Regions from separate parts of the Bacterioplanoides pacificum genome, predicted to be linked through region 3. Evidence: predicted binding sites of a transcription regulator. Region 3 holds the regulator's gene; each other region holds the start of a gene.

Region 1 (5,475 bases), on a different contig from region 3:
TGTTGCAGGTTGGCAAGCGGCTCCAGCTGTTGTTGTTGCAGGGCTTGCAGCTCTTGCTGCAACAGCTGATGGAGATGTTCAGCGTGCTGCAGCTCGGTGTTCAGGAGTTGGGCAAACAGTTCGGAGTTGGCAGGCATAAGCCCTCACAGGGTCAGTTTAAACGCTCCTCGAAATCAAGCATTTTCCCTGCCAGTTTTTGGTAGTCGACCTTGTATTCGCCATTTTCAATCTGACTGCGAATCCGCTCCACGGTGCTGTCATCCACTTCCGGCAGGTTGCGAACTTCAGCCTCAATCTGCTGGATGCTTTTACTGCTGGCGCTCAGCTTTACCTGGTCGGTAAAGGCGCCACTGTCTTTCTCCGCAGCCTGGCTTTGTGGTGTTGCCGGGGCCTTGGCGGGTTCATTACGGGTTCTCGCGTGATTGTCGAGACCCCCGGTAAACTTGTTGATGTTCATAACTAAATCTCCGAGCTTGATAGCCATTATACACTCCTGCATAGGTGTTATCGGCGCCTGAAATAAGAACTTTAGGCTTTTTTTGAAAAATTATTCGACCTGTACTAAACCGCGCGCCACGATGGTGGCACTGATGATTTTGCCTGACTGGTTGTTGCGTACCCGAATACGCTCTCCCTGATGACCGGAGCCCATCGCGGTACCTTCCATTTCTACCTGGATGCCGGGCCGTTCGATGCGGATGGCAACAAACTGACCACGCCTGACCAGCTCTGGCAGTTCCAGCATGTCAGGGCTGAGTATCGTGCCCGGGCGCAGCGCACGTTTTACCTGCAGGCCGATGACCTGATCCGGGGACTGATAAAAACCTTTGCTTAAGCTGCCGATATCCTGACGGCTTTGATGTAAATGCTGTGAGCTCAGCAGATCGTCACGGCGCACCAGCTGACTGAGTACCACGACTTGACGGTATACCTGCAACTGGATCGCCATATGTTGCTTCCAGTAGGGCGTGCCACAGCTGATTTCAACACCGTTACGGCCGGGTTGCAGCACTTTAACCAGCCGTATTTGTGGTGTATGACGGCACTCTGGCAGCTGGTAGTCATCGCCGATGCCAATAAAGCTGACAGCACTGTTGTTGTCCGGTTTATTGCCCGCAGTGGCTGCTGAATTGTGCCCCTGGCTTAGCTTGTGCCAGCGCATTAACAGATCCTGCTCAATTTGTGTCCGCCAGCCGTCTGCCCGGCTTACTGACACCAGGCTGAGCAGCAAAAAAGCAATAAATAACCGAACAAGTTGGCGGTTCTCTACTATGCTTTTTTTATTGTGAATATTAACTGTCATAAATCCGGCGGCTTTTTGTCACTTTGCAGTTGTTATAACGGACTGAGCAAGTGTCATGCCGGATAGGCGATAACCCAGGAGTGTTATATGGCGGGTGTGTTAGACACGGTCAACCAGAGGACTCAGCTGGTCGGGGAAAACCGGCTCGAGTTGTTGTTGTTCCGGGTGAACAGTGCTCAGGTCTACGGTATTAATGTGTTTAAAGTGCGGGAGGTGTTGCAGTGCCCGGATCTGACCATTTTGCCGGGCAGCCATCCGGTGGTGCGTGGTATCGCTCATATTCGTTCCGGCACACTGCCGATTATGGATCTGAGTCTGGCAACCGGTAATGCACCGTTACCGACGCTGGAAGATACGTTTGTCATCATCACTGAATACAACGGCAAAACCCAGGGGTTTCTGGTAGCCGGGGTGGAGCGCATCGTCAATATGAACTGGGGTGATATTCATCCGCCACCCAAGGGTACCGGGCGCGATCATTACCTGACGGCGGTAACCGAAGTCGATAAACAGCTGGTGGAAATTATCGACGTGGAAAAAATCCTCGCCGAAGTGGCACCAATCAGTGAAGAAATCAGCGAAGGTGTGGTGTCTGAGCAGGTCCATCAGGTGGCTCAGAGCAAGCGGGTACTGATTGTCGACGACTCAAAAATTGCGCGTAAACAAATTACCCGCTGCCTGGAGCACGTGGGTGTTGAAGTGGTGGCACTGAACGATGGTCGTGAAGCCTGGGAGCATCTGGTTGAAGTGGTTGAAAGCGGTGAAAAGCTGCAGGAACGTTACCTGATGCTGATTTCCGATATCGAAATGCCGGAAATGGATGGTTATACCCTGACGGCTCAGATCCGGGCAGATTCGCGTATGCAGGGTTTTCATGTGGTACTGCACTCATCCCTGAGTGGTGTATTTAACAAAGCCATGGTGGAAAAAGTGGGTGCGGACAACTTTATTGCTAAATTTGATCCGGATGTGCTGGCGGAACAGGTTGCCCAGCAAATTGATGGTAACAGTTAGGAGTTAAGCGCGGACATGACGCTGACAATTTCACCGGATGAGTACAACCGTTTTCGCCAGATGCTGGAGACCTCCAGTGGCATTATGCTGGGCGAAGGTAAAGAATATCTGGTCACCAGTCGCTTACGGCGACTGCTGGAACGGGAATCGCTGACTTCGGTTGCTGAGCTGCTGAAAGTGATGACGACTAACCGCTCGTTACAGGAAGCGGTGGTTGACGCCATGACCACCAACGAAACTCTGTGGTTCCGCGATGATCACCCTTACCGGATTTTCCGGGAGAAGTTGTTGCCGGAAATGGCCAAAACCCGGAGGCCGGTCAAAATCTGGTCGGCAGCCTGTTCTACCGGTCAGGAACCGTATTCTCTCAGTATCGAAATTGAAGAATATAAACGCAAAAATCCCGGAGTACTGGTGGCGGGTGAGCGTATTGTGGCAACCGATATTTCGGCCAGTGCCCTGGCGGCAGCTAAGGAAGGACGTTACCAGCAACTGGCGATTCGCCGGGGTATGAGTGATCAGTACCTGAAAAGTTATTTCAGTCAGCTGCCGGACGAAAGCTGGGCAATTAACAGCCAGGTGAAAAGCCGGGTCGATTTTCGTGCTCAGAATCTGCAGCAGAGTTATAGCCTGTTGGGGAAGTTCGACATTATCTTTTGCCGTAATGTACTGATCTATTTTTCCGCTGATTTAAAGACCGATATTCTCAAACGCATGCATGCCAGTCTGAACCCGGGTGGTTACCTGATGTTGGGGGCATCTGAGGCGATGAATAATCTGCAGGATTACTACGAGATGGTGCAATGTCATCCGGGTATTATCTACCGCGCAAAATAACCTTTCCGATACTCGGATGGCATTTGCCGCTGCTTGCCGCAGCGGCAATTTTTTGTCCGCTATTGCCGCTGAACTCTGGCACTATATTTCTGTAAGTCACTGAAGAACAAGTAAAAATAAAGTTGGCATTCACTTTGCTGTTAGTTTTATACGAACAACAACGGCAATGGCAACGATATGGCATCTATCAACTTCGATAACGCATTAGGACTGCATGCTTCAGCCCTGCAACTACGGGCCGCGCGTGCTGAGATCCTGGCCAATAATCTGGCCAATGCCGACACCCCGGGGTTTAAATCACGGGATATTAATTTCCGGGAGGTGCTGGCCGGCGAAGTCGAAGCGCGGCAAAGCGTTGCCGTCGAGCGGACACATACCGGCCACCTGGCAGGTCGTAGTCAGGCTGAGCAGCAACTGTTGTACCGTAATCCGACTCAGCCATCGATCGATGGTAATACGGTCGACAGTCAGATCGAAAAAGCCCAGTTCGCAAAAAACAGTATGGATTACAACACCACTTTTGAATTTCTCAGCAGCAAATTCAAAGGTCTGCGCAACGCTGTGCGGGGAGAATAATTATGTCACTGACTAACGTATTTGATATCGCCGGCTCCGGCATGAATGCTCAGTCGATTCGCCTGAACACCACCGCCAGTAACATTGCCAATGCTGAGAGTGCGTCCAGTTCGGTTGAGGAAACTTACCGCGCCCGTAAGCCCTGGTTTGCGGTTATGCAAAAAGAGTTTATGGCAGTTAATAAAGACGGTGAATTTCAGCAGCTCAGCGGTCAGACCGGTGTGGGTGTTGAGGTCAGAGGTATTGTCGAAAAAGACGCACCGTTAAAGCCGCGCTTTCAGCCGGATCATCCAATGGCCAATGAAGACGGTTATGTGTATTACCCCAACGTTAATATCGTCGAAGAAATGACCGATATGATGTCGTCTTCGCGCAGTTATCAGACCAATGTTGAGGTGCTGAAAACGGCGAAGCAAATGCTGCAACGTACTTTAACTCTGGGACAATAAGGAGCTGACGATGGCTGTTTCCAATGTTGGTGATACCTCAAAAGTTCTGGAGCAATATCAGAATCAGAACAAAGAGAATACCAAAACCGGTGATAACGAGCTGGGTAAGGACGCGTTTCTGGAATTGATGGTTGCCCAGCTGAAAAATCAGAATCCGTTAAAACCTACCGATAACCAGGCGTTTGTGGCTCAGTTAGCACAGTTTTCGACGGTTGAAGGTATCGGCCAGCTGAATGACACCGCTGAGAATCTCACCTCTCGTTTTAATTCCGCCTCCGCACTGCAAGCTTCCAGCATGGTTGGCCAAAACGTCATTGTCGAAGGTAATGACACCGGCCTGTTGCTGCAGAACGGCATCGTAAGCGGTTATGCCGAAGTACCGGGCAGTGCCAGTAATATCCAGTTGCACATTGAAGATGCTAACGGTCAGTTGCTGGAGCAGTTTTCGCTGGGCAATCGTGGCGAAGGCCCGATGTCGGTGCGCTGGGACGGTCTGAATCTGATGGTGGATGGTGAAGTGGTGCAGTTTGACGCCAGCAAGCTGAATCGCCAGGAGTATCTGAAAGATGAAGACGGTGAGTTCGTGACCGATGACGAAGGTAACAAGATCATGCTGCCCTACTCACCGGGTGAATATAAGTTTGAAGTCAGCGCGACGATTTCCGGTAAATCGGAACAGCTGAATATGGAAATGAGCTCCCGGGTTGATAGCGTCACCATGGGAGCGGGTGGCCAGGTAACGCTGAATCTGACCGGTGGTCAGAAAGCGGGAATGGATCAGATTAAACAGGTTCTGAGTTCGTAACTCAGGCAGACGAAAAATCCGGCAGGAGATAAAACATGGCATTTAATATTGGTTTAAGTGGAATTCGTGCTGCCTCGACCGACCTGGAAGTGCGTGGTAATAACATCGCTAACGCCAGCACCACGGGCTTTAAACATTCGCGCGCTGAATTTTCAGACGTTTATACCACCACTTTATTAGGTACCGGGGTACAGCCGGTGGGCAGTGGGGTCACGGTTGATAACGTGCGTCAGCAATTCAGTCAGGGCAATATCAGCGGCACTCAAAACTCGCTGGATATGGCGATTGATGGCAACGGCTTTTTTGTACTGAACGATCGTGGTTCGGTGTCTTACACCCGCTCGGGAATTTTCTCGCTGGATAAAGACGGTTATGTGGTCGCTAATAACGGTTCCCGGCTACAGGGATATGAAGCCAATGCGAATGGTGTGGTTAATGGCGTATTGGGTGATATTCAGATCCAGGTGGCCAATCAGCCGCCACGCTTGACC
Region 2 (5,475 bases), on a different contig from region 3:
GCCACGGGCTTGTTTGCCGATGTCAGCCTGCTCCTGTTCCAGCTCGTTTAATAACAGCTGCTCATCCCGGAGTAAGGTTTCAAGAAACAGCTGCTGTTCGTTGGTCAGATTAATCAGTTCATTCATTTCGGCAAACCACTGCTGCAACAGCTGGTTGCGTTCATCAATCAGTTCACTGACCCCTTGCCGCACTCCCTGGCGGATCAGTGACTGAATCTCCAGCGACTGGTTTTTAATACGGGAGAATTTTTCTGCGTTCATATCACAATCAACTCCGCTTTTAACGCTCCGGCCTGCTTCATTGCTTCCAGAATCGCCATTAAATCACCCGGCGCCGCTCCGACTTCGTTGACCGCCTTAACGATACTGTCGAGTGACACACCCGGGGCAAATTTAAACATGCGGTTATCACCGCCATCATCAATATTGATTTCGGTTTGTGGCACCACCACCGTTTCGCCTTCCGCCAGCGGATTGGGTTGTTCCACATTAAAATCTTCCGTGATGGTCACCACCAGATTACCATGAGTCACCGCCACCGGTTCAATCATCACATTCTGCCCCATGACTATGGTGCCGGTACGTGAATTAATAATAATTTTGGCCCGTTCTTTGCCAGTTTCGATCTGCAGATTTTCAATCACCGACAAATAACTGACTCGCTGGGTGGTATCCCGCGGCGCACTGACACGTATCGAAGTTGCATCAATGGCTTCGGCGGTGCCGGGACCTAATAAATCATTAATTTTTTCCACCATCGCTCTGGCGGTGGAAAAATCCGGCCGGTCGAGGTTAAAAATCAGGCTGTCCCCCCGGGCGAAGTTGGACGGCACCGCACGCTCTACGGTAGCACCATTGGGAATACGGCCCACACTGGGCACGTTCACTGTGATACTGGAGCCGTCGTTACCCTCAGCACCAAAACCACCGACCACTAAATTACCCTGGCCCACCGCATAAATATTGCCATCGGCACCTTTTAACGGGGTAAAAATTAACGATCCGCCACGCAGGCTTTTGGCATTTCCCAACGACGACACGGTAACATCAATACGTTGCCCGGGTTTGGAAAACGGCGGCAATTCTGCGGTCACGGTAACCGCTGCAACATTGCGCAACTTCGGATCCACACCAGGTGGCAGGCTGATGCCAAACTCGGTCATCATGTTACGGAACGTCTGGGTGGTGAACGGCGCTTTGTCACCCGTACCATCCAGGCCAACCACCAGGCCATAACCAATTAACTGGTTACTGCGCACGCCGGAAATACTGGTGATGTCCTTAATGCGTTCGGCCAGCGTCAATGAGGAAAAAAACAGCAGAAAAACAGCGATAAAAAGTTTCATAGTTTTACCTCAGAAAGGCCACCACGGAGAATTTAACAAACGATCGCCCAACCCTTGTTTGGTTGAATTATCCAGCGCACCACGACCACCAAAAGAAATACGCGCATCGGCGACTTTACTCGATGCCACGGTATTATCCGGGGTAATATCCTGCGGCCGGATCATGCCGGTAATACGGATATATTCGTCGCCTTCACTCAGAGTCAGCCATTTTTCACCGCGGATTTTTAAGATGCCATTGGGCAGAATATCCGCCACTGACACACTGATCTGGCCGGTTAAACTGTTGGAGCGGTCAGCCTCCCCTTTACCGGAAAAATCTTTCGCGCTGTCGTAATCGGTATCCAGGCCAATATTACGCCAGCCCGGTACCATACCGGCAATCGCGTTCGGGGTGATGGCGGCACTGGAATCTTTTTCAGTGGAGGTTTCAGCCGATTTGCGCGAGCGGTATTGCTCGTTAAAAATCACCGTGATGATGTCGCCGACCCGGCGTGCCTGCTGATCGGTATACAAACCGCTGCGGTAACCGCTGTTAAATAATGAGCCACTGACATTCGGTGGCGGCGTCAGGCTTTGTGCCGAAACCGGTGCGTAGGCCGGATCATTCGGATAGACATCGGCTTCGAACGGCACCGATGTGCAGGCGCTTAATAACACGCCGGAAAAGGCCATCATTCGTAACATCAGTAAACGCACCATAACATCACCTATACGTTCTGAGTCAGAAACTGCAGCATACCATCCGCCGCCGAAACGACTTTGGAATTCATTTCATAAGAACGCTGCACGGTAATCATTTTGACCAGCTCTTCCACCACTTCAACATTGGACTTTTCCAGTGCTCCCTGCTCAATATTGCCAAATCCGGCTTCACCGGGAATACCGGCCTGAGGAGCACCGCTGGACGCGGTTTCACGGAACAGGTTACCACCGGTCGCTTCCAGGCCAGCCGGGTTAATAAAGTCGACCGTTTCGATCTGCCCTAACTGTTGAGGGTTCGGGTCGCCGGTAATCGTGACCTGCACGATGCCGTCCTTGCTGACGGTTAATTTATTCGCCTGTTCCGGTACGGTAATCTGCGGCTCCAGTGGGTAACCATTAACATTCACCACCACCCCTTCGTTGTTAATATGAAAGGTGCCATCGCGGGTGTAAGCAATATTGCCATCCGGCAGGGTGATCTGAAAAAAGCCGCGGCCATTAACTGCCATATCCAATGGCTGATCGGTTAATTCCAGAGAGCCTGTAGTAAAGATTTTTTGCGTGCCCGCAGTTCGTACCCCGGTACCTAACTGCAGACCAGACGGTAAACGGCTGTCTGCCGATGAATTAGCGCCGGGCTGACGCTGAATCTGATACAACAGATCTTCAAATACCGGACGGTCTTTTTTAAAGCCGGTGGTCGCCACGTTGGCCAGGTTATTCGATACCGTTGATAACGCCAGGTCCTGAGCTTCAAGGCCGGTTTTGCTTACCCAAAGTGCTGGTAACATACTAATTTCCTCTTGGTTCAGGGTTATTGCGCTGCCAGAATCTGTGTGGCAGAGGACGAATTTTCGTCCGCTTTTTTCATCATTTTGACCTGCATTTCGTACTGACGATTCAGCGCAATCAGATCAGTTAATTCTTTTACGGCATTGACATTACTGCCTTCGATAAAGCCGTTCACCAGAGTGATATTCGGATCGGCCGCGGCCTCCTGAATCGCCGGATCACGGAAACGGAACAAACCGTCTTCGCCTTTTTCCAGCTGTGCTGCATCCGGGTTAACCAGTTTCAGCTGCACCGGCTCGGCAACCGCCGCCGGCGCTTCGCCTAATGGCTGGACACTGACGATACCGGCACGACTGACTTCAATTTTTTCGAATTCCGGCAATACCACCGGACCTCCGTCACCGATCAGCTGCAGACCATTGCCATTTAATAACCGTCCGGCTGGATCCACACTCAGATCACCGGCCCGGGTGTAAGCTTCTTCGCCATTCGGCCCGACCACTGCAAACCAGCCGGCACCTTCAATCGTGACGTCCATACGGCGGCCGGTTTCGATTAACGGCCCCTGGCGAAAATCGCTGGCCGGACGTTCGGTCATGGCATAAGCCCGGGTCGGGAAATGTTCACCAAACACCCCCATCGCCCGGCTCTGGGTGTAATCCGAGCGGAAACCGGTGGTATTCACATTGGCGAGGTTATTCGCATGAGCGCTTTGCCCTAAGGTGTTTTGTTTGGCACCCGACATGGCGATGTATAACGCACGATCCATAACGACCTCTGAAAAATTCTGACTTTCCAGAGTTATTGCAGTAGTCGTGCCAAAGACAAAAATTTGATAGTTTTCAGTGATTTAACTGTTTTAAAGGGAATTTTGACGGTAAAAGCGGCAAGCTTTCCGTCAAGATAACGGAAGGGACTTGCCGCTGCCCCTATCCCCGTCAATCAGGTCAGAACATAGCAGTACTTTTAGTCACACTCGTCACAATCGCCATCCCTGGCTCGGGTGACGAGCCGCCGTTCCAACGGCTGTTTTAAAAGTACCGCTACGCTCCAACCCTCACTAATCGTATTAAACACGAGAATTTTTAATAGCAGCCTTGCATCAAGTTTTGAAAACGTTTTTCGAGGCAGCTAATACAAGGCAAAAACAGGCGAAAAAGCAGAGTTTATAAATCATAAATGAGCATTTTGAGCCTGTTTTTAACGCCGTAGTAGCAACGCAGATAGTTTTCAGCGATCAGATTTGCAGAATGGTCTGCGTCACCTGATCCACCGTCTCAATGGTTTTTGAGCTGGCCTGGAAGTTCCGCTGAGCAATGATTAACCCCACCAGCTCCTCCGACAGATTCACATTCGAATCCTCCAGTGCCGATGAACGGATCTGACCAAACGAAGCCGTACGCGGTGAACCAATGGTCGGCACTCCCGATTCAAACGACTCTGCCCAGCCAGTATCACCCAGTGGTGTCAGCCCTTCCGGATTACGGAAGTTACCCAAAGCGACCTGACCCAACACCTGTGCCTGGCCATTGGTAAAGCGGGCAAACATGACCCCTTCGGTATCAATTTCCAGCCCGGTTAAGCGACCGGTGGAATAACCGTTCTGATTCACCTCATTGACCGCAAATGCACCACCGTGCTGAGTAGAACCGGTCAGATCAATCTGAAAGTTAGAATTGCTTGGCGGATCACTCAGCGGCAAACCACCTTCCAGCACATTGGTCGACCCCAACGCCCCGGTTAAGGCACCATCGGCATCACGAGGATCCCAGTTGGTAATGTACATTTCCCCGGTCGCTTCGGTATCCAGAGTACCGTCCTGATTAAAGAACAGCTCGTGGCGGTAACGGGTTGGCTCGAGGTTTTGCGGGAAAGGCAACGAGGCGTCCGGATCCCCGACATCGTAACCATCAATCTGCACGTACATCACCCACAGGTTCTGCTCATTCGGACGATCGGGATCCAGCGGTTCCTTAACAAAAAACTGTGTCATTTCATGCGGATTACCCAGACTGTCGTATATTTTGGTCGAGGTCGCATGGTTGTAGGTATCCTGATCGGTCGGATCAAACGCATTTAAAGTATAAGGGGTGAACTCATCTTCGGTTAAAGCGCCAAAAATACCTGACACCATCGGATCCGGCTGGCTCATGCTATAACCTTCGTTCAGGGTAAAGGTAATGACCCCACCCACTGCGGCTGCGCTGTCTGCCTGCGGATTACCACCCAGAACAACCGGCCCGGTATTCGCTTCCCCCTGAATCACAATCGAGTCGGTGACTTCACTGCTGGACATTTCCAGCTTAATATCACGACCGATTTCGTTGGTGATAATCAGGTCGCCGGCATCATTGGTGGTGGCATTAAAGCCCGGTAATGTAGTGCTGCGATACGAATTAATTTCTTCCACCAGATCCGGAATACTGGTTGCCGTTAACACCTGTCCATTCAGTGTCAGCGACATATCATTGCCGGGCGAGTTATAGCCCGACAGCGGGATCGTCATGGTGGTTAATGCCGACGTGGTTACCCCGGGTTGTTTATTAAATATCGAGACAATTTCATTGGCTTCGGCATTTTCCGGAATGGTAATCACGGTTTCTTCACCATCCGGTCCGGTCAGGGTCACTTT
Region 3 (5,475 bases):
TTCGTCGTGTGGCAGGCTGTGCAGAATATGATCGATCTGGTCAAAGGTGTGGACCAGGTTGCGGGCATCGATACTGACGGCCACTTTCGATAACCGCTCTTCATGATGGGTTTCACGTACCAGATCGTTGAGCAGGCCGATGGGCAGATTGTCGATGCAATAAAAGCCCAGGTCTTCCAATACATGCAGAGCACTGGATTTACCCGATCCTGAGCGTCCGCTGATAACCACAAGGCGCATAAGCTTGTCCTTAACTTTTCGTCAGGTGTGTTAGGGAGTGTGTCAGTTATAGCAGATGTTTATGGCGTGCCGATGACTTTTGTCAGCTGGCCAGCAATGCCCGCTTAAATAACTGACTGGCGTCCGGAGCGTTGCGTAATGCCTGGCGGAAATCGGGTTCATTGAAATTTCTGGCCAGCATCGACAATACCTGAAGATGTTCTTCCGTTGCTTCTTCCGGTACCAGCAACGCAAACACCAGGTCGACCGGCTGGCGGTCGATGGCGTCAAAATCAATCGGTTGTTCCAGCCGTAATAACACGCCAAAGGCCTGTTCGCAGTTGGGCAGACGGCAGTGCGGAATGGCAATACCTTCACCGATACCTGTACTGCCGAGCCGCTCGCGGCCCAGCAGGCGCTCAAAAATATCGTCAGCGGCGCTGTCTTTCAGCTGCGCTGAAATAATCTGCCCGAGATATTCCAACAGTTTTTTCTTGCTGGAAATCGGTACATCAATTTCAGTGCGCTCGGCGCTCAGAATATCGGCGATGGTCATGGATCAACCTTCTTGGGTAATAATCAGTGGCCGTGTTGGCGGGCAACCATTTTTTCTTTGTGCTTCAGCACCTGGCGGTCCAGCTTGTCGATCATGGCATCAATGGCCGCGTACATGTCGTCGCTGTCAGCGCTGGCGTTCAGGTCGGCACCGCTGACATGAATGGTGGCTTCGGCGTGGTGACGTTCGTCTTTTTCCACGGTCAGAGTGACCTGAGCAGTGGTCACGTTATCAAAGTGACGGGTGATTTTGCCCATTTTTTCTTCCACGTGGGCTTGCATTGCTTCAGTGATTTCCACGTGGTGGCCACTAACATTAATTTGCATATCAGACTCCTTCTTTAATTTTGTCTGAGGTGTATCAACGGCTGATCAGATCAGCTGCTTGCGTTCGTTGGATGGTGGAATATGCATGGCTTCACGATATTTTGCCACCGTACGACGTGCGACTTTGATCCCCTTGTCACCCAGCATGGCGGCAATTTTATTGTCGCTTAACGGCTTGCGCTGGTTTTCTTCGGCGATCAGTTTTTTGATCATGGCACGGATCGCGGTGGACGAACATTCGCCACCGGTATCTGTGCTGACGTGGCTGGAGAAGAAATATTTCAGCTCAAAAATGCCACGTGGAGTGTGCATGTATTTTTGTGTGGTCACCCGGGAAATGGTGGACTCGTGCATGCCTACCGCCTCGGCGATGTCATGCAATACCAGCGGCTTCATTTTTTCTTCGCCTTCTTCGAAAAACTCGATCTGGTATTCGACAATTTTGGTCGCCACTTTCAGCAGGGTATCGTTACGGCTTTGCAGGCTTTTGATAAACCAGCGTGCTTCCTGCAGGTGATCTTTAATAAAGGTGTTGTCGGGGCTGTTATCCGAACGTTTTACCAGTGCCGCATAACTTTCGTTTACCCGCAAGCGGGGGGCAATGTCGGGGTTGAGTTCGACCCGCCATTCATCGCGGATATTGCGTACAATCACATCCGGCACAACGTACTCTGCCTGGTCGGGAGAGATGCCGGCACCGGGTTTCGGATTGAGTTCTTTAATCAGTCGCATCACCGACTTCAGGCTGTCTTCCTTCAGCTTGGTTTTGCGCATCAGGGTCGGATAATCTTTGCTGCCGAGCATATCGATATAGTCGCTGATCACCAGCTGGGCTTCTGTCAGCCACGGGGTTTCAGCGGGCAGCTGGGCCAGTTGCAATAACAGGCATTCTCGCAGGTCGCGGCAGAACACTCCGGCCGGATCAAACTGTTGCAGGCGTCGTAAGACGACTTTGACTTCGTCTTCTTCGACATCCAGTTCCGGATCGATGCTTTCCAGTACGTCTTCGATGCTGGTGTGCAGATAACCGTCGCTGTCGACGCCGTCGATAAACATCAGCGCGATTTCACGGTCGGTGTCCGACATCGGTGTCAGGTTGAGTTGCCACAATAAATGATCCTGCAGATCATCGGTGGTGGCATGGCGGGAATCGTAATCGAAGTCGTCGTCAGCCGGACCAGCGCTGGATGCCACGCCGGCGGTAGGCTGATAGGTGTCGTCCCAGTTGCTGTCGACCGGCAGGTCATCGGGCAGTTGCTGGTTGGATAAGTGATCCCCCAGCTCCTGGCTGTCGCTGCCCTGAACATCGTAATCGCTGTCGTTAGCCGTGCTGCTGTTATCGGCACTGGCGCTGTAGTCGTTCAGGCTATCGCTGTTGTGCTGGTCGTTGCTGTCGTTGTCAGAGGCGCGACTGTCCTGGTCGTTGCTGTAGTCGTTGCCTTCGCCCTGATCATTGCCGTCGCTGTAGTCGTCGCTGTCGTGCTCTTCATTTTCGAGCATTGGGTTGGAGTCGAGCGCTTCCTGAATTTCCTGTTGCAGATCCAGTGTCGACAGCTGTAACAAACGAATAGCTTGTTGCAGCTGTGGTGTCATGGTCAGCTGCTGACCCATCTTTAACTGGAGTGATGCTTTCATAAAGTGTCGATAGTCACGCGAATGTCAGGCCTCGTATGTGGCCAACCAATACTTTGCATTATAGGCAAAGCCCGTGCACTTGGAATCCCTGTTTTAACCGAGATGTCATAAATATTGCTTGTGAGCAACAAACCGGGCTGTTACTCACAACCGGAAATCATCACCCAGGTACACTTTGCGCACCTGTTCGTTGGCCAGGACTTCTTCGGCGTTGCCTTCAGCAATAATATGACCACCGCCGACGATATAGGCTTTTTCGCAGATCGCCAGGGTTTCCCGCACGTTGTGGTCGGTAATTAATACACCAATACCGCGATCCCGCAGCTGGCGAATGATGTCCATGATGTCAGACACAGAAATCGGGTCAACACCGGCGAAAGGTTCGTCGAGTAAAATAAAAGACGGTTCAGCAGCCAGCGCCCGGGCAATTTCGACCCGCCGGCGTTCTCCACCGGATAACGCCATGCCGAGGCTGTTGCGGATATGCTGAATATGAAATTCATCCAGCAGACCTTCCAGCCGCTCCTGGCGCTGCTGGCGGTTCAGATCCTGACGGGTTTCAAGAATGGCCATAATATTGTCGGCGACGCTCAGCTTGCGAAAAATAGACGCTTCCTGAGGCAGGTAACCAATGCCTTTCTGTGCGCGGCCATGCATCGGCAGGTGGCTGATGTCTTCATCGTCAATATGAACATGACCTTTGTCGGCCTGCACCAGATTGACGATCATATAAAAACAGGTGGTTTTACCGGCGCCGTTCGGGCCCAGCAAACCAACAATCTGGCCGCTCTGTACCGACATGGAAACGTCTTTGACCACTTCACGCCCGTTGTAACTTTTGGCCAGATGCTGAGCTTTGAGGGTTTTTTTCATGGCTGGCTGGTGCCTTCTGCTTTGGGCTGTATCACCACTTTGATACGTTCGCTGGCTATGCCTTCGTCGTTTGCCGAGGTCGCCAGAATACGCTCGCGGGTCATGTCGTAGGTGATTTTTTCACCGTTAAACTCATTGCCTTCCTGCAGCAGGCGGCCCTGACCTTTGATGTGAATTTCTTTGCGCAAGGCAAAATAATCGATGCGTTGTCCTTCGGCGGTGGTCAGCCCCTGGTCGACGCTCAGTTGTTGTTTAAAAACCGCGGGTTTGCCTTCAGCCACGGCTTTTTCCAGCACATCGTCGTTGCGCAGAATCATCAGCCGGTCAGACTCTATGGTTAAGGTGCCCTGGGTCAGCACCACGTTGCCTTTATAAATGACGATGCCGGCTTTGCGATCAATCTCTGCGGTATCGGAGAAAATCACCATTTCCTGTTCGGCATCCTGTGGCAAAGCCTGGGTGTGACAGGCTGCCAGTAACAGCATCAGCAGGGCCAGATAGTTATTGCGGGACATAGCGGGTATTTACCTTGGCGTTAAGTTCCATGCGTTGTTTTTTCAGATCGATGCGCATTCCGATAGCCGTCATACGGCTGCTGGGATGCAGAATCACGACCGGCTGATCGGTGATGGCCAGTTGTGCCCGGGTGTAATAATCGAGCGCAGGTGTCTGAATATTGACCTGCTCCGGCGCATCTTCCTGTTGGGGCCGGATTTCGACATCGCGGCGCAGCCGTAATAAATCGTCTTTGTCGTTCATCGATCCTTCGGCGGCGCTGACCAGCCAGTATTGGCCATCTTCATCCTGAACATTAATACGGGGCTGATTAAACACTGTGCTGTTGGTCAGCGGGTAGTGGGTTGAACGGGTAGCAGCAAAGGTCTGCTCCAGTTGTCCCTGAGCATTAAAGCGGCGGTTGTATAAACCTTCGCCGTAATAGTCGGCCTCAGCGGCCTGGTTTTCAGACAGGGTGGTGTTAATTTCCTGCGTATAGTTATCCACTGCCAGTAATGCCAGGCCTACCAGAATCGTCAGAACCAGCAGTACATAACGTTTACGCATCAGATCACTCCGGCACGTAACATATCGTGCATGGTGACCACACCCGCGACGGCGTCGCCCTGCATCACGACCAGTGCGTTGATTTTGCCGTCTTCCATCTGTTTCAGCGCTTCAGCAGCAAGGATGCCGGGTTCTGCTGTTTTGCAGTTGGCGGTCATTACGTCGGCAATACGGGCGCTGTGAATATCTACGCCCTGATCCACCGCCCGGCGTAAGTCGCCGTCGGTAAAAATACCGGCCAGCTTACCATCCTGCTGAATGGTGGTCATGCCCAGGCCTTTGGACGTGACTGCCAGCAGCGCTTCCGCCATCGGGGTATCGGGTGCAACCACCGGCACCTGATCGCCGCTGTGCATAATATCTTCGACTTTCAGTAACAGCCGGCGGCCGAGGCTGCCGCCGGGGTGTGAAAAGGCGAAATCTTCGGCGGTAAAACCGCGCGCTTCCAGCAGCGCCACCGCCAGCGCATCGCCCATCACCAGAGCGGTGGTGGTGGACGAGGTCGGCGCCAGGTCAAGCGGACAGGCTTCTTTCTCGACCCCGGTATTAAGGTGTGCGTGAGACGCCCGAGCCAGCGAAGAATCGGGATTGCCGGTCATGCTGATCAGCTTGCTGCCAAGGCGTTTAAACAGCGGCAGCAAGGAGGTGACTTCGCCACTTTCGCCGGAGTTCGACAGGGCAATCACCACATCCTGTGGCTGGATCATGCCCATATCGCCGTGGCTGGCTTCGCCGGGGTGGACAAAAAATGCCGGAGTGCCGGTGCTGGCCAGCGTTGCAGCGATTTTATTGCCGATGTGGCCG
Region 4 (5,475 bases), on a different contig from region 3:
AAACCCTGTCAGCCTCCACCGGCCCAAGGGTTTCGCACAGCGCGATGTAGATATAATTCAGCAACTGACGGATGGGAGCCAAAGCAACCCCGGCCAGCTCCAGAGGTTGCCGGTTGCCAAGCCATAACGTAAACGCATAATTCAGTTCAGGCTGTAACCGGTGCCGGTTAGCCTGTTCCATCGCATAACGTCCCACCGCACTGGCGGTATCACTGCGCAACGCACCAAAAATTCCGGTAAGTGTGTGCGACACAACCAACGACCAGTCATCCCCGGCAGCAGCGGTAGGCGATTGTACTGGTGGTAAGGTTTTTTCGGCAAAGGCCTGCATCTCATCGAACGGATCGGGTTTGAGCGAGCTTTCTGCCAACATCATGCTGCTGATCAGCCGGCGGTATAACCCCGACCGGTCGCGGGCAATTGCCGGCAGGTGCTGACAGTCGGATAAAAAACCATTCAGTTCAAACTGAGATTTCTGGGCATACCTGTCCTGCCAGCACCACATCGCCTGCCACAGCTCAGCTCCTTCTGCGACATCCGATAACACGGTATAAACGGCCCGGCGTTTACGTTCGACAGTCATAACTTATCTCGCTTGTATCAGGATTCTTTATGAAACGTTACGTGCTGATGAAACTCCGGATAACCCACTTCATCATGTTCGGTATAATCCAGCCCCTGCTGTTCGTGTTGCGTTGAAGCACGCAATCCCAGCAGCCGGTCAATCAGGAAAAATAACAACAATGCCGTAGGGAAAGCCCATAAAAAAGCGGATAACACACCCACCATCTGAACCGTCAGCTGTCCCCAGTTGAACAAATCATCCCGCACAAAAACGCCCGCAGCCAATGTTCCCCAGGCTCCGGCAAAACCATGAACCGGAATAGCACCAACCACATCATCCAGTCTGCGGCGCTGTAACCAGCGGCTGCCATAAACCGCAATCGCGCCCGCAATCAAACCCGTTAAAGCAGCAAATTCCGGGGTCATTGTGGCGCAGCCTGCGGTGACGCCCACCAGACCAGCCAGACTGCCGTTAATCGTTGAGGTTAATAACACCGGTTGACGTGTTGCACGACAGAACAGCAAGGCTCCCACAGCACCCGCTGCCGCGGCCAGCTGAGTATTCAGCAGAATCAGGCCGATATCGGCACTGGCCGCCAGCGTACTGCCGCCGTTAAAACCAAACCAGCCGAGCCATAAAATAAAACCACCCAATGCCACCAGAGATAAGTTATGCCCGGGAATTTCCCGTGCACTGCCATCTTCCCGGGAAAAACGCCCGGTACGGGGACCAAGAATAATAACCCCGGCCAGCGCACACCAGGCACCAACAGAATGCACCACCGTCGATCCGGCAAAATCAATAAATCCAAGCTCAGCTAACCAGCCATGGCCCCCGTAAAGACCTCCCCAGGCCCAGCTGCCAAACACCGGATAAATAAAAGCAGTGATACCACAGGCTGCTAACAAATAAGCATCGTATTTAGTGCGCTCAGCCATAGCGCCACTGCAAATAGTTACCGCTGTTGCCGCAAACATCATCTGGAATAACAGCAGCGAATAATCCCAGGCGGCCACATCCGTTAAAGCAAAATGGCTCAGGCCAATAAAGCCGGATAAATTTTCACCAAACATAATGCCGTAACCCAGCAACCAATAAATTAAACTGCCAAGGCATACATCCATGTAATTTTTCATCATCACATTAACGGCATTTTTAGCCCGGGACATACCGCTTTCTAATAATGCAAAGCCGGCTTGCATAAAAAACACCAGCGCCGCAGCCAGCGCGACCCAGAGCGTATTAAGATTCAGTTCAAGCACCTGCATAAGCGCCGGATCTGCAGCCATCGCAGGTAAAGGTATCAGCGTACCGAGCAGTACACTTCCAGCTGTTAAAAACCTATGAATCCACTTCGCCATATTCTGCCCTGCCTGTGATTGCATCGTGTGGCTGAAACAACAGCAAGCCATATGCCAAATGATACTAACGACAGATTCAGGCCATACTCCGGGAGTTGTTTTAATGTGCCTGACAGGAACTGCACCAAAAAAGCTCCTTCGCCCAAAGATGCCGCACGACCCGGCACTAAAATGCAGCCAGACGGATACAGCCGTTTTTTATTAGTGTTATAGTTTTGAACACATGCACATTTTTCAGGGAGTGCGTTATGTCGCTGATTGTGTTTGACATGGGCAGACGTGTCGAAACTCCGGTCCGGCCAGAGAAAACCCGCATCAATCCGACCCAACCCAGCCAGGCCATCTCACCGGTTGCGAATGCAGCCGACGCTTATACACGCAGTCAGTCGGCGTATGACAACCAGCAGCATGCGGAGCATCAACCCCAGGCGGTTGCCTATGTCAGTGATATTATGCATCGCCCGGTGCGCTATATTCATAGTGATGCATCAGTGTTGCAAGCCTGGGAACTGATGCAGCAAACCGGCTACCATCATATTCCGGTGGTTGCCGAAGACTTATCGGTTTACGCCCTGCTTTCCGATCGTGATTTATTGCAACAAGCGTTAACCGCCAGCATTAACTGGCAACAACCGGTGCTCGATTTTGCCAGCCATCCGGTACTGTGTATTCTGGAGCAGGCCGATATACGCCAGTGTGCACGTACAATGCTGGAATACCAGATTGGTGCACTGCCGGTTATTAACGACGACAATATTCTATCCGGCATGATTACCCGCACCGATATTTTACGAGTGATCAGTCACTATGGCCCGATGGAACTCTGGGCCTGATTCGAAGGATTGTTTATGCAGAAAAAAGTAGAAGTTATTCATCCCAAAACCCATCTTCGGGTATTGTCACGCTACGAAATTCAACAATTAAAAGATTTTTCCGGGCCAACCCATGAGTTATTGCGTCGCTGCTGTTATGCAGTATTAAGTGCAGGCAGCCAGAATGATAACTACCTCGACCTTGAAAATGAATTCCGTGACTTTAATATCGAAGTCGCCCAGGAAGAACGCGGTATCGTTTTAAAACTAACCGCACCTCCGGCCAGTGCGTTTGTTGACGAGCAGATTATTCGTGGTGTCAGAGAACAGTTATTTGCCGTCCTGAGAGACGTGTTATACGCACAGGATTCCATCATTGCTGCTCACCGCTTTGATCTGGAAAACAGCGAAGACATCAGCAATGCTATTTTTCACTTATTACGCAATGCCGATGTACTGAAGCCCGACCGCGAATCCGACCTGGTTATTTGCTGGGGCGGCCACTCTATACCACGGCATGAATACCAGTACACCAAAGACGTAGGCTACCAGCTCGGCTTACGTGGCCTGGATGTTGGTACCGGCTGTGGTCCGGGGGCAATGAAAGGACCGATGAAAGGCGCCACCATTGGCCACGCCAAACAACATATCTGCGATGGCCGTTACATCGGCATTACCGAACCCGGCATCATCGCTACCGAAGCGCCTAATCCAATCGTTAACGAGCTGGTGATCCTGCCGGATATTGAAAAACGGCTGGAGGCTTTTATTCGCCTGGCCCATGGCATTGTGATTTTCCCTGGTGGCCCTGGTACCGCGGAAGAAATTCTGTATTTATTAGGTGTGTTGTCTCACCCGGCTAATCAGAATATTCCCTTCCCGATTGTAATTACCGGCCCTGCCGAAGCAGAACCCTACCTGCGCGATATCGACCGCTTCATTGGCGACACCCTTGGTCCTCAGGCGCAGCAACGTTATCAGCTGATTATTGACGACGCCAAGGCGGTCGCCCAGGTGATGAAGACGGGTACCCACAAAGTGCGGGAATACCGCAGCCTGATAGAAGACGCATTTTTCTTTAACTGGTCGTTAACGATTGCCGATGATTTCCAGCGGCCATTTGACCCGACACACGATAATATGGCGAAAACCGAGCTGACCAAAACACTGCCACAGCATAAGCTGGCCGCCAATCTGCGACGGGTGTTTTCCGGCATCGTCGCCGGTAACGTCAAAGCCAGTGGCATCCACCGGGTACAAAAACAAGGTCCTTATCAGATTCATGGCGATCCAGACATACTGGCAGGTATGGATAAATTACTGACAGCGATGGTCAGCCATGGCCGTATGAAGATACAGGGGGATTACACCCCCTGCTATGAAATAGTCAAAAGCTGATTAGGCTTTATGCAGAGGTCCCCGGCGTAAAGCCGCCGGGGATTTAAGCATCATGGCCGGTATGCTACTTCCAGCAGGTAATTAGATCCTGCTGGCTGAAACAGCCGTTGATATACCGGTTCCTTCGCCAACCGGAATGTTCCGGTGAATATTTTCAATTGGCAGAACATGTCCGGTACGGCCGTAAATGTAGGACTGCTCATCAACGATAACTTTATAGCTTTTATTCAACTCCCTTGCTCTTGCCGGGCTCGGAATAAGCAGCTCTGAAATATCAGAGTTTAACTTTTCAACCATTTCCGGTATCAGTTCGCCATTTGAATAAAATTTATTTTTAACTTCACTGTTAGTCCCGAATTCATTTCCGGTTGGGTTAAGTTGTAAATAAGTCAGGTATTCACCTTTTCCATCGTTACGCATTGGGTCCGGAAGACCAGAAAGTCCTTTCTCCAACCAATGATAAAATCCGTTCCGGAATGATTCATGACCTAATTTTCTAGGATAGGCAAACGAACTATCAGTGGTCACGCCAACGCCGGTGTGGCAGCCCATACAAAACAATGTTTCTTCATATGTCTGAGGTCGTAAGTCACCACTTTCAGATTCAATGAATCCCTGATATATCCAGCCTCGCCCATTATACAAACCTTTTTCCATACCATGTTTTTTGCTTGAGTTGTATTGACTCAGCCGCTCAGGAAAATCATCCCTTTCCTTTACTTCTGAAGAAACCGAGTTACTCAGTTGAGAATAGTTGTTCCAGGTAATCTTCTGAGAGTATCTAAGCTCTTTCATTCGTGGAGCCATACGGACATGACTACCATCGACTGCCAGGTATCTGACGCTGTGCAAAAATTCTGTTCCTTTAGGGTATAGGCCTGCCGCCATTTCTGCCAGGTTATACTCATAGACTTGTTTCGCTTTTCCGACGTAAGACATATAGATGTTATTCAGCGGAGACCACTGATAGACAACACTTGTGGCTGTTGACAAGACTCCGTTACGATCAAGATCAACGCCATATAGCGTTTCATCTGTTTCATCAATAGCAACATCTCGTTCACGAATCATAGCTTCAATAATTGCCAGATTTAAACGGTAAACATCTTTACTATAATTACTCTGTGAATCCTGACGAAAGATATTGGGCAGACGAATCAATACATCATCGGTTGAGCCATTAGTTGGAAAAAACTCTCCCATCATTGGATAATAAGCAAATACAACCCAACCCGTTGGCAAACCTTGTGGATCGACATCCATACCATAAAGATCGAAGTTAAAATATGCATCCGGAATGTATCCACCCCACTGACCATCCTGGTTAACATCCCAGGTT

Evidence for each region. The regulator sigma-54, encoded in region 3, starts transcription at its own class of promoters, with help from an activator protein. The targets are predictions, from matches to a motif close to TGGCACNNNNNTTGCTNT.
Region 1: flgB (flagellar basal body rod protein FlgB) is a predicted target of sigma-54. The motif match lies at 3,278-3,295, and genes of this name have one in related genera.
Region 2: ACFOMG_RS03225 (flagellar basal body rod protein FlgF) is a predicted target of sigma-54. The motif match lies at 3,647-3,664, and genes of this name have one in related genera.
Region 4: ACFOMG_RS01695 (ammonium transporter) is a predicted target of sigma-54. The motif match lies at 1,966-1,983, and genes of this name have one in related genera.

What each region holds. Positions count from the first base shown of each region.
Region 1 covers NZ_JBHRYB010000001.1:700,552-706,026, forward strand. The annotation lists gene flgN (flagellar export chaperone FlgN) at 1-137, opposite strand, end outside; gene flgM (flagellar biosynthesis anti-sigma factor FlgM) at 152-484, opposite strand; gene flgA (flagellar basal body P-ring formation chaperone FlgA) at 548-1,303, opposite strand; gene ACFOMG_RS03195 (chemotaxis protein CheV) at 1,391-2,317, shown strand; gene ACFOMG_RS03200 (CheR family methyltransferase) at 2,333-3,154, shown strand; gene flgB (flagellar basal body rod protein FlgB) at 3,332-3,730, shown strand; gene flgC (flagellar basal body rod protein FlgC) at 3,733-4,179, shown strand; gene ACFOMG_RS03215 (flagellar hook assembly protein FlgD) at 4,190-4,984, shown strand; gene ACFOMG_RS03220 (flagellar hook-basal body complex protein) at 5,020-5,475, shown strand, end outside.
Region 2 covers NZ_JBHRYB010000001.1:707,818-713,292, reverse strand. The annotation lists gene ACFOMG_RS03245 (hypothetical protein) at 1-261, opposite strand, end outside; gene ACFOMG_RS03240 (flagellar basal body P-ring protein FlgI) at 258-1,346, opposite strand; gene ACFOMG_RS03235 (flagellar basal body L-ring protein FlgH) at 1,356-2,048, opposite strand; gene flgG (flagellar basal-body rod protein FlgG) at 2,057-2,842, opposite strand; gene ACFOMG_RS03225 (flagellar basal body rod protein FlgF) at 2,866-3,612, opposite strand; gene ACFOMG_RS03220 (flagellar hook-basal body complex protein) at 4,081-5,475, opposite strand, start outside.
Region 3 covers NZ_JBHRYB010000016.1:64,212-69,686, forward strand. The annotation lists gene rapZ (RNase adapter RapZ) at 1-240, opposite strand, end outside; gene ptsN (PTS IIA-like nitrogen regulatory protein PtsN) at 323-775, opposite strand; gene hpf (ribosome hibernation-promoting factor, HPF/YfiA family) at 799-1,101, opposite strand; gene ACFOMG_RS16230 (RNA polymerase factor sigma-54) at 1,147-2,736, opposite strand; gene lptB (LPS export ABC transporter ATP-binding protein) at 2,881-3,609, opposite strand; gene lptA (lipopolysaccharide transport periplasmic protein LptA) at 3,606-4,124, opposite strand; gene lptC (LPS export ABC transporter periplasmic protein LptC) at 4,111-4,671, opposite strand; gene ACFOMG_RS16250 (KpsF/GutQ family sugar-phosphate isomerase) at 4,671-5,475, opposite strand, start outside.
Region 4 covers NZ_JBHRYB010000001.1:358,383-363,857, reverse strand. The annotation lists gene ACFOMG_RS01700 (hypothetical protein) at 1-583, opposite strand, end outside; gene ACFOMG_RS01695 (ammonium transporter) at 601-1,833, opposite strand; gene ACFOMG_RS01690 (CBS domain-containing protein) at 2,175-2,759, shown strand; gene ppnN (nucleotide 5'-monophosphate nucleosidase PpnN) at 2,775-4,136, shown strand; gene ACFOMG_RS01680 (hypothetical protein) at 4,218-5,475, opposite strand, start outside.